2 regions of the Paenibacillus sp. CFBP13512 genome follow, and region 1 is predicted to be linked to the other one. Evidence: riboswitches for the same ligand, from Rfam matches in the RefSeq annotation. Region 1 holds a riboswitch; the other holds the start of a gene.
What was found. A riboswitch is a leader RNA that binds a small molecule or an ion and turns the genes downstream of it on or off. The one in region 1 is predicted to bind cyclic di-AMP.
Positions count from the first base shown of each region.

Region 2: another riboswitch for cyclic di-AMP. It lies ahead of PaeCFBP13512_RS20710 (ubiquitin-like domain-containing protein); the one in region 1 lies ahead of kdpF (K(+)-transporting ATPase subunit F).

Region 1 covers NZ_QGAD01000014.1:23,877-27,619, reverse strand. The annotation lists gene PaeCFBP13512_RS17890 (carboxypeptidase-like regulatory domain-containing protein) at 1-790, shown strand, start outside; cyclic di-AMP (ydaO/yuaA leader) riboswitch at 1,093-1,296, shown strand; cyclic di-AMP (ydaO/yuaA leader) riboswitch at 1,358-1,540, shown strand; gene kdpF (K(+)-transporting ATPase subunit F) at 1,789-1,869, shown strand; gene kdpA (potassium-transporting ATPase subunit KdpA) at 1,889-3,559, shown strand; gene kdpB (potassium-transporting ATPase subunit KdpB) at 3,635-3,743, shown strand, end outside.
Region 2 covers NZ_QGAD01000022.1:12,920-16,662, reverse strand. The annotation lists gene rsmA (16S rRNA (adenine(1518)-N(6)/adenine(1519)-N(6))-dimethyltransferase RsmA) at 1-89, opposite strand, end outside; gene rnmV (ribonuclease M5) at 91-639, opposite strand; gene PaeCFBP13512_RS20710 (ubiquitin-like domain-containing protein) at 832-1,950, opposite strand; cyclic di-AMP (ydaO/yuaA leader) riboswitch at 2,274-2,497, opposite strand; gene PaeCFBP13512_RS20705 (TatD family hydrolase) at 2,693-3,460, opposite strand; gene PaeCFBP13512_RS20700 (HD domain-containing protein) at 3,508-3,743, opposite strand, start outside.

The DNA of each region.
Region 1 (3,743 bases):
TACCACTAATCCATTTACTGTATTTGCTGTCACTTCAGATAGTTATGATGCAAGCGAGCCTGATGATAATCCGTGGTTAGCCAAAGATAAAGGATCAGCACCTTTTGTCAGCACACAGAATATTGATAATCGTTTTGACGAGGATTGGACAAAAGTCACTTTGACAGCTCAATCCAAAATGAACCTTCGTCTAGACAACACATCTGCTTATGGAACGTATCAATTACAGTTATTTAATGCGAATCTGGTGAGTCAAGGAACACTGGCACAGAATACCAACGGTCAAGTCACACTACCTGCGGGAACGTATTATATTCAAGTCTTAGCACCTTCTACATTCGATCTAACGACTCCATACAAACTATCTGTTAATTATCAGACAGCAGATGTATCCAGAGTTGCGATCAGTAATATTACAACAGATGGTGGTGTCTATGGATTTATTAATTATGGACAAGGTAATAAGTGGCGTGTCAAAAACAATATTGTGATCTCAGGTCGTGCTTTTGATGCTACAGGCAATCCGGTAGCGAACGCTATCGTAACGACTAATATCACTACAATTCTCAATGGCAAAGTGATTCCCGGAACAGCTACGACAGATGCTTCAGGTAACTTTACAATGCCAGTCAATATTGATAATCCAGGAGTAGGACAATATACTTTCCAATCATCCAAATACAGACATTATTATGATATTGTCAGAATCCAATTTTTCAGCAACGGTAAGCCATTAAATTCAGACATTAGCACACTGTATCATTTCGCTTATGAAATCTACACAGGTTGACCATAATTTTAAAAATGATAGCATCTTGCGTAAAAAATGACATAACCGTTTTCAGAATCTGTTGCAAATGAATGATAAATGCGATGTAACAACAGTGAAAAAGTAGAGAAACGATGAAAAAGAGAGAAAATAGGAGCCTGCGATAGATAACTTTTCAATAGTTATCTGAAAATGAAAGCTGTGATGATTCACAGCTTTTTTTGCGTCTTTTCTCAGCTTTACAGTTGACAAGGACAGGCGTATTATTCATTGCAGGCAGTTGATGAATACGATTCAGCAACTGATATAAATGAAGTTTCCAATGTTTTTGATCGCTGAGTTTTCGGTGCTAACCGAAAAACGGGGGAACCAAATTGCGATTTCACAAAACGGTGTGAGAGCCGGAATGTGAATCGTTGGGGTGAATCTGCATACTGACTAACCATGGTACAGTCAGACAATGCAGTAGGGCGACTCTCACCGCCCGAATCCGACAGCTAACCTCGTAAGCGTGGATAGGAGAGAAGTGTGAAGCTTGTGCCGATCTGACACAGTGTAATACGACTCTGTGTTTTTTGATATGTTAACAATGTCACAACGCTTAATTTTCATATGCATATGAAAAGCGGGGGAACCAATCGTTGATGGAGAGGACTGATAGGAAATGATCAGGATCTACACAACATGGGGTGAATTCCGGTATCTACCGGAACGGGCAATCTTCCAGCCCGAATCCGACAGCTAACTCCGTAAGCGTATAAGGGAGAACTCCTAACCAGCAACTCGGCAGGTACACGATAAGTGTGCGTGTTTGTAGAAGTCTGGGGAAAAGTTCTGCTTTTCTCCAGGCTTCTTTTTTTGTGCCTTTTTTAGCAAATTATAGTAACCAAAATGAATGCAGGGAGTTCTTCACATATGATGGATATATTAATGATTGGATTGGTTTTGTTGATTACTGTAGGGTTGAGCGGGTTGCTGCAATGGGCATCTGTAGCTATCGGAGAAAGAAGGAATGAGCGATGACTTGGCTGCTGTGGATTATTATTGGTGGATTAACCATTTATCTATGTTACGCATTAATTTATCCAGAAAAATTCTAATGGGTCAGGGGAGAACATCGTGAGTATCTTTTCATATATCGGAATTGCAGTCACTTTTATTATTGCTTTAATCATCGCTCGTCCAACCGGACATTATATTGCACATGCTTTTGACAATACACCCAATCGATTAGATCGTTGGTTTCATCCTATTGAAAAATGGATTTACAGGTTCGGTGGAATCAAAGGTGAAAATCAGACGTGGAAGCAATATGCAGGAGCCGTATTGATCAGTAATACAGTGATCTTACTTATCGCTTATGCGATCTTCCGTCTTCAACATGTATTACCTTTGAATCCAGCGGGCATTACGAATATGAGCCCTGATCTAGCGTTCAATACAGCGATTAGCTTTATGACAAATACCAATTTACAGCATTATAGTGGTGAAAGTGGTTTATCTTTATTTTCACAGATGACAGCGATTATCTTTATGATGTTTGTATCACCGGCAACAGGGATTGCGGTTGCAATTGCATTTATTAGAGGAATAACCGGTAAGCCACTAGGTAATTTCTTTACGGATCTAGTACGGGCAATTACACGCATTTTGTTACCTCTTACTTTTATTATGGCGCTTGTCTTTGTTGGATTAGGTATGCCGCAGACGTTGCATACTGTAGTGACAGCACAGACGTTACAAGGAACAGAGCAAAAGATTGGTGTAGGTCCAATTGGATCATTTCTAGCGATCAAAGAATTAGGGAATAACGGTGGTGGTTATTTTGGAGCCAACTCTGCACATCCTTTTGAAAATCCAGGCGGATTCAGTAATATGTTGCAAATGCTGATGATGTTACTGGTTCCAATGTCATTGCCATTTACGTACGGTAAAATGGTCGGCAACTCGAAGCAAGGCCGAGTATTATTCGTTTCGATGGTTATGATGTTTGTCGTGATGCTTAGTGTATCTCTTGCAAGTGAATATCAAGGAAATCCATTGATTAATCAATTAGGTACCCAGCACAATGCAGGATCGATGGAAGGTAAAGAAGTACGATTAGGCGAAGCTCAATCTTCGTTCTACTCTGTAGTTACTACTGCTTCAGAGACTGGTGCTGTCAATAACATGCATGATACGTTAACACCACTCGGTGGATTGATTGCATTAGGAAATATGATGCTAAATACAGTATTTGGCGGTTCAGGTGTAGGACTGTTGAATATTCTAATGTATGCCATTATTGCGGTGTTCTTATCCGGTCTTATGGTTGGACGCACACCTGAATTTCTCGGTCGCAAAATTGAAGGCAAAGAAATGAAATTGATTGCCGTCACATTACTTATTCAGCCTCTACTGGTCTTAGCGCCTACAGCGATTGCTTTAATGACGCAGGCAGATACGATTTCGAATCCGGGTTATCATGGACTGACTCAAGCGCTCTATGAATTTACATCATCAGCAGCGAATAACGGTTCAGGATTTGAAGGCTTGGGCGATAACACACCATTCTGGAATATCATGACAGGTGTTGTGATGTTTATCAGTCGTTACTTCTCAATGGTGACATTGTTAGCTGTTGCAGGCTCATTAATGGCGAAAAAACCTGTTCCAGAAACAAGCGGAACGTTACGAACAGATCAAGCGTTATTCGGCGGTATGTTTATTATTTCTGTTATTTTAGTCGGTGCGCTTACGTTTTTCCCGGTAGTTGTACTTGGACCTATTGCAGAAATGCTCACATTGTAAACAGCAACATCTTATCTTTTTCTATCAATATATAGTGCGTGTATACTACCAAACGCTAAGTGGAGGAACAATGTAATGAAAAGTAAATCATCAATGATGAGCCGGGACTTGATCTCCAAAGCTTTACAGCAGTCCGTGATCAAATTAAATCCTAAACTGATGGCACGTAATCCAGTAATGTTTG
Region 2 (3,743 bases), on a different contig from region 1:
TGACCTAAGCTTTTTTTAAACGAGAATCCATATTTATTAATAATTTCTTTGGTGCGTTTGGGTGTGGCTATTTCTAATCGTTCATCCATATTATTGTTCTTCCTCCGCTTCCATTTGTGAGAGTGCTGTTGCAAACTCTTCACGGCTAATTCCAAAAATACGTAAACGTTTATGGAACTGCTTTCCATTGCCATAACCTATGCCGAGCAGATTGCCCATTTTCATTCGTCGCTCCGCAGCATCAGGTTGCATCACAAGTCCTGTCATGATCAGATCTTCCCAATCGATCAGAACTTCCGCTTCTGGCATCTCAGAGTGTACACGCGCCAACGCTTCACGAATAGCTTCTGGAGAAGCATTTTCGACACCAATATCACCTTTGAGCGTAGCTTCACTTTCAGGGATAAAAGCATGCTTACATCCAGGGACTTTCTGCGCTACGATCTTACGTATCCGTTCACCTGCAAAATCAGGATCAGTTAATATAATTACACCGCGTCGTTCTTGAGCTAATTTTACACGACGAATCACATGAGCACCTATAGCTGAGCCGCCTGTCTCGATCGTATCTGCGTCTACAGCTCTTTTAATCGCTACGGTATCGTCTCGTCCTTCCACAACAATCACTTCTTTAATCACGTTGATTGTACGCTTCCCTTCACTCTCTAAATGATAAGATAATCTGTTCGATATTCATCTTAACAGAACAAAAAGAAGAGGATTTATCCTCTTCTTTTTGTTTTCTTTATGCACGCTCATAGTTAATATTATTTATATCATATAACAGATGACTGGGCTTAAGCAATGGTGCTATCCCAATCAACACCCTCTCTAGGGTTTAACCGGGCCAATTACATATACAGTGTAACCGGATTTGCGTCCAAATGCTCTCGCTTGGCTCAAGCTGTCTATATACACGTCGATTTTATTACCGTTAATAGCACTACCGGTATCTTCAGCACGGCGGAAGCCAATGCCTTCAATGTATACCCACCATCCCATAGGAATGACACTCGTATCGACTGCAATCGTACGACCTTCTGTTACACGTGCTCCCGAAGCAGTCACTGTACCTAGACCAGGTTCTTGAGACGAATAAGCAGTTAGAGATACATTGTTCAGTACTTTCGCATAAGAGAAATCTACACCTGCTTTGGAAGTACTATTACTTGATCCTCCACTAGAAGAAGCAGCTGCGAGAAGTTTAGGCTCCTCTTTTTTGGTACCAATAGCTACAATCTTATCTTTTACTTTTGCGGTTGTTTTTTTATTAACCATACGTTTGGAGACGAATTCTCCATCTTCGTATACTTTCTCGATGTATTGAACCACTTTACCTGTTTGACCGCCTTGCACTAACTTGGTTTTACCTTCAAGCATGGAACCATCGGTTTTTTTAACCGTTTGATATGGAATCTTGACTACTTTTTTCGCTACAAATGATTTGGTACGCACAATCTTGATATCCATATTGTCATGAACTGAAGATTCCATCGCAGGTGTTAATTGATCTTCACCTGACAGTGTTAACCCAGCCTGCTCCAATGTGTTACCAACTGTTTTAGAGGTGGTATAAATTTTCTTGGTTCCACCATCTGCCGTAATGTTTACTGCAACCGCATGGTTAATATAAACTTTGTCCCCATCCTGAAGCGCGCCATTCATAGGCATAGATACTTTATCTTGTGGTGCCACTTTAATTTGATTTTCATCAAGCAGTTGAGAAAGCATCAATTTACGTGTTTCCACGGTTTGTGCTTTGCCGTCAATGACTACAGAAATATTTTTACCCGCTTGATTATAAAGTAGGGACAATAGCATCGCTGCAAGAGCGATCACTAATAATGCAGCCCACAATACATAGCGTAGGTTTTGTTGCTTCCAACTCAGCGCGTAAGACATGCTGGATGAGCGCGAACCATGGGTTTTTTCGAAAGGAGCAATTGCCACTTCTTCCGTCCTCCTTCATAGTCTCGCCGTCTAGCTGTGACGTAATTGTATATGACGCGACTATATAACAGAATTTTCACAGGCTGATCGTAAGCATAAGATTACCAAATCTGTGTGATAATCTTTCGTGATGTTCAAAAATGCCTGCGCCATGGTCAGTCTAAGGGACACACCTAATATCTGAAAGATCAAATTTCAAATATCGTATTCTCTGAATCTTTTCGTTTAGCCCAAAACAAAAGAAGCCTCTGGAAAAGAGCAAAGCAACTTTTCCTTGGCTTCCGACGTATCTAAATACAGTTCGGAAAACGTTAGAAAATACGAGGTTGCCTCTGCATCGCTTACGGGGTTAGCTGTCGGATTCGGACACATCATATTTCTTGCCCTTTGAAGGCTCCTCCGCTCATGGCGCGAGTACCTCCAATTCACCCCGTAGACCCTGTAAAAGGAATCATACATAATGACTTCGGTATTCTGATAATAATGGCTTGAAGACATATGTTGGTTCCCCCGTTTTCCTATGCAGGAAACTCAGCGAGACCGAATCATGGAATCTTGCGTAATAACAGCAAGATTAAATCACTGATGAAATAATATCCCGAACCCAACCCTCATGTAAAGCGACCAGCAAGCACGTTTTTCTGAATAAATGGTTAAAAAGTTGTCATATTCTTCTGTTTTTTGGTTATAATTTATTCATATATCCGTTTAACGCTGTTTTTTGCGTGATTTACTCTCTTTTTCACCGAATGCCAAATCGTTCCAGTGCATTTTTAGTTGTAATTGTACTAATTTCTTCCAGTGATACCCCTTTTAGCGCAGCAGCAGCTTCTGCTACAAGTGTCACATAACCGGACTCATTTCGTTTTCCACGATAAGGATGTGGTGTCAAAAATGGGGAGTCTGTTTCAAGCAAAAGACGGTCCATTGGAACCTGTTGTAACACCTCTTTAGGTTGCTTCGCATTTTTGAAAGTAATCGGTCCTCCAAACGATAAATGAAAGCCCATATCGAGACACATTTTAGCCGTTTCCCAGCTACCTGAAAAGGAGTGCATAACCCCTCCAACTTCATGTGCTTTTTCTTCGCGCAAAATCTTAACAATATCTTCATGAGCATCACGATTATGGATAACAATCGGCATATTAATCGAACGTGCTAGACCGATTTGTTCACGTAATACTTTATGCTGTACTTCTTTCGGTGAAGTATCCCAGTGATAATCCAGACCAATTTCACCAATCGCTACTACTTTTTCATGTTTGCATAGCGATTCGATCCATTCCAGATCTCCAGGTTGCATATGAATCGCATCTACAGGATGCCAGCCAATAGCCGCATATATAAATTCATAACTTTCGACTAATTCCATCGTGGTGGGAATCGTTTCACGGTTGAATCCCACATTGATCATTCGGGTTACCCCTTGTGCATAAGCACGCTCAATCACTTCTTTACGATCATCGGCAAATTCGATCGAATCCAAATGAGTATGTGTATCAAATAACATATAATTTTCTCACTCCTTCTCTGTTTCTCGTTCTTTTTTCGCTAATCTTATATTTCAAATTCCATCTGTGGCGGATTAATTTTGTTTTCAAATATCGCTGCCACTTCTTCGGATAATTGATGAATAACTTTCTCTAACTTATCTTGCGGATAATACAGATGATATCGACCGCGATGAATCCCACTAATTGAACGTACAATATCCGATACTTCTGATATTTCTTGGATTCGGTTTTGACGATCTAATAATAGAATTTGTTTTTCTTTTTTAGGATCACCTGGAC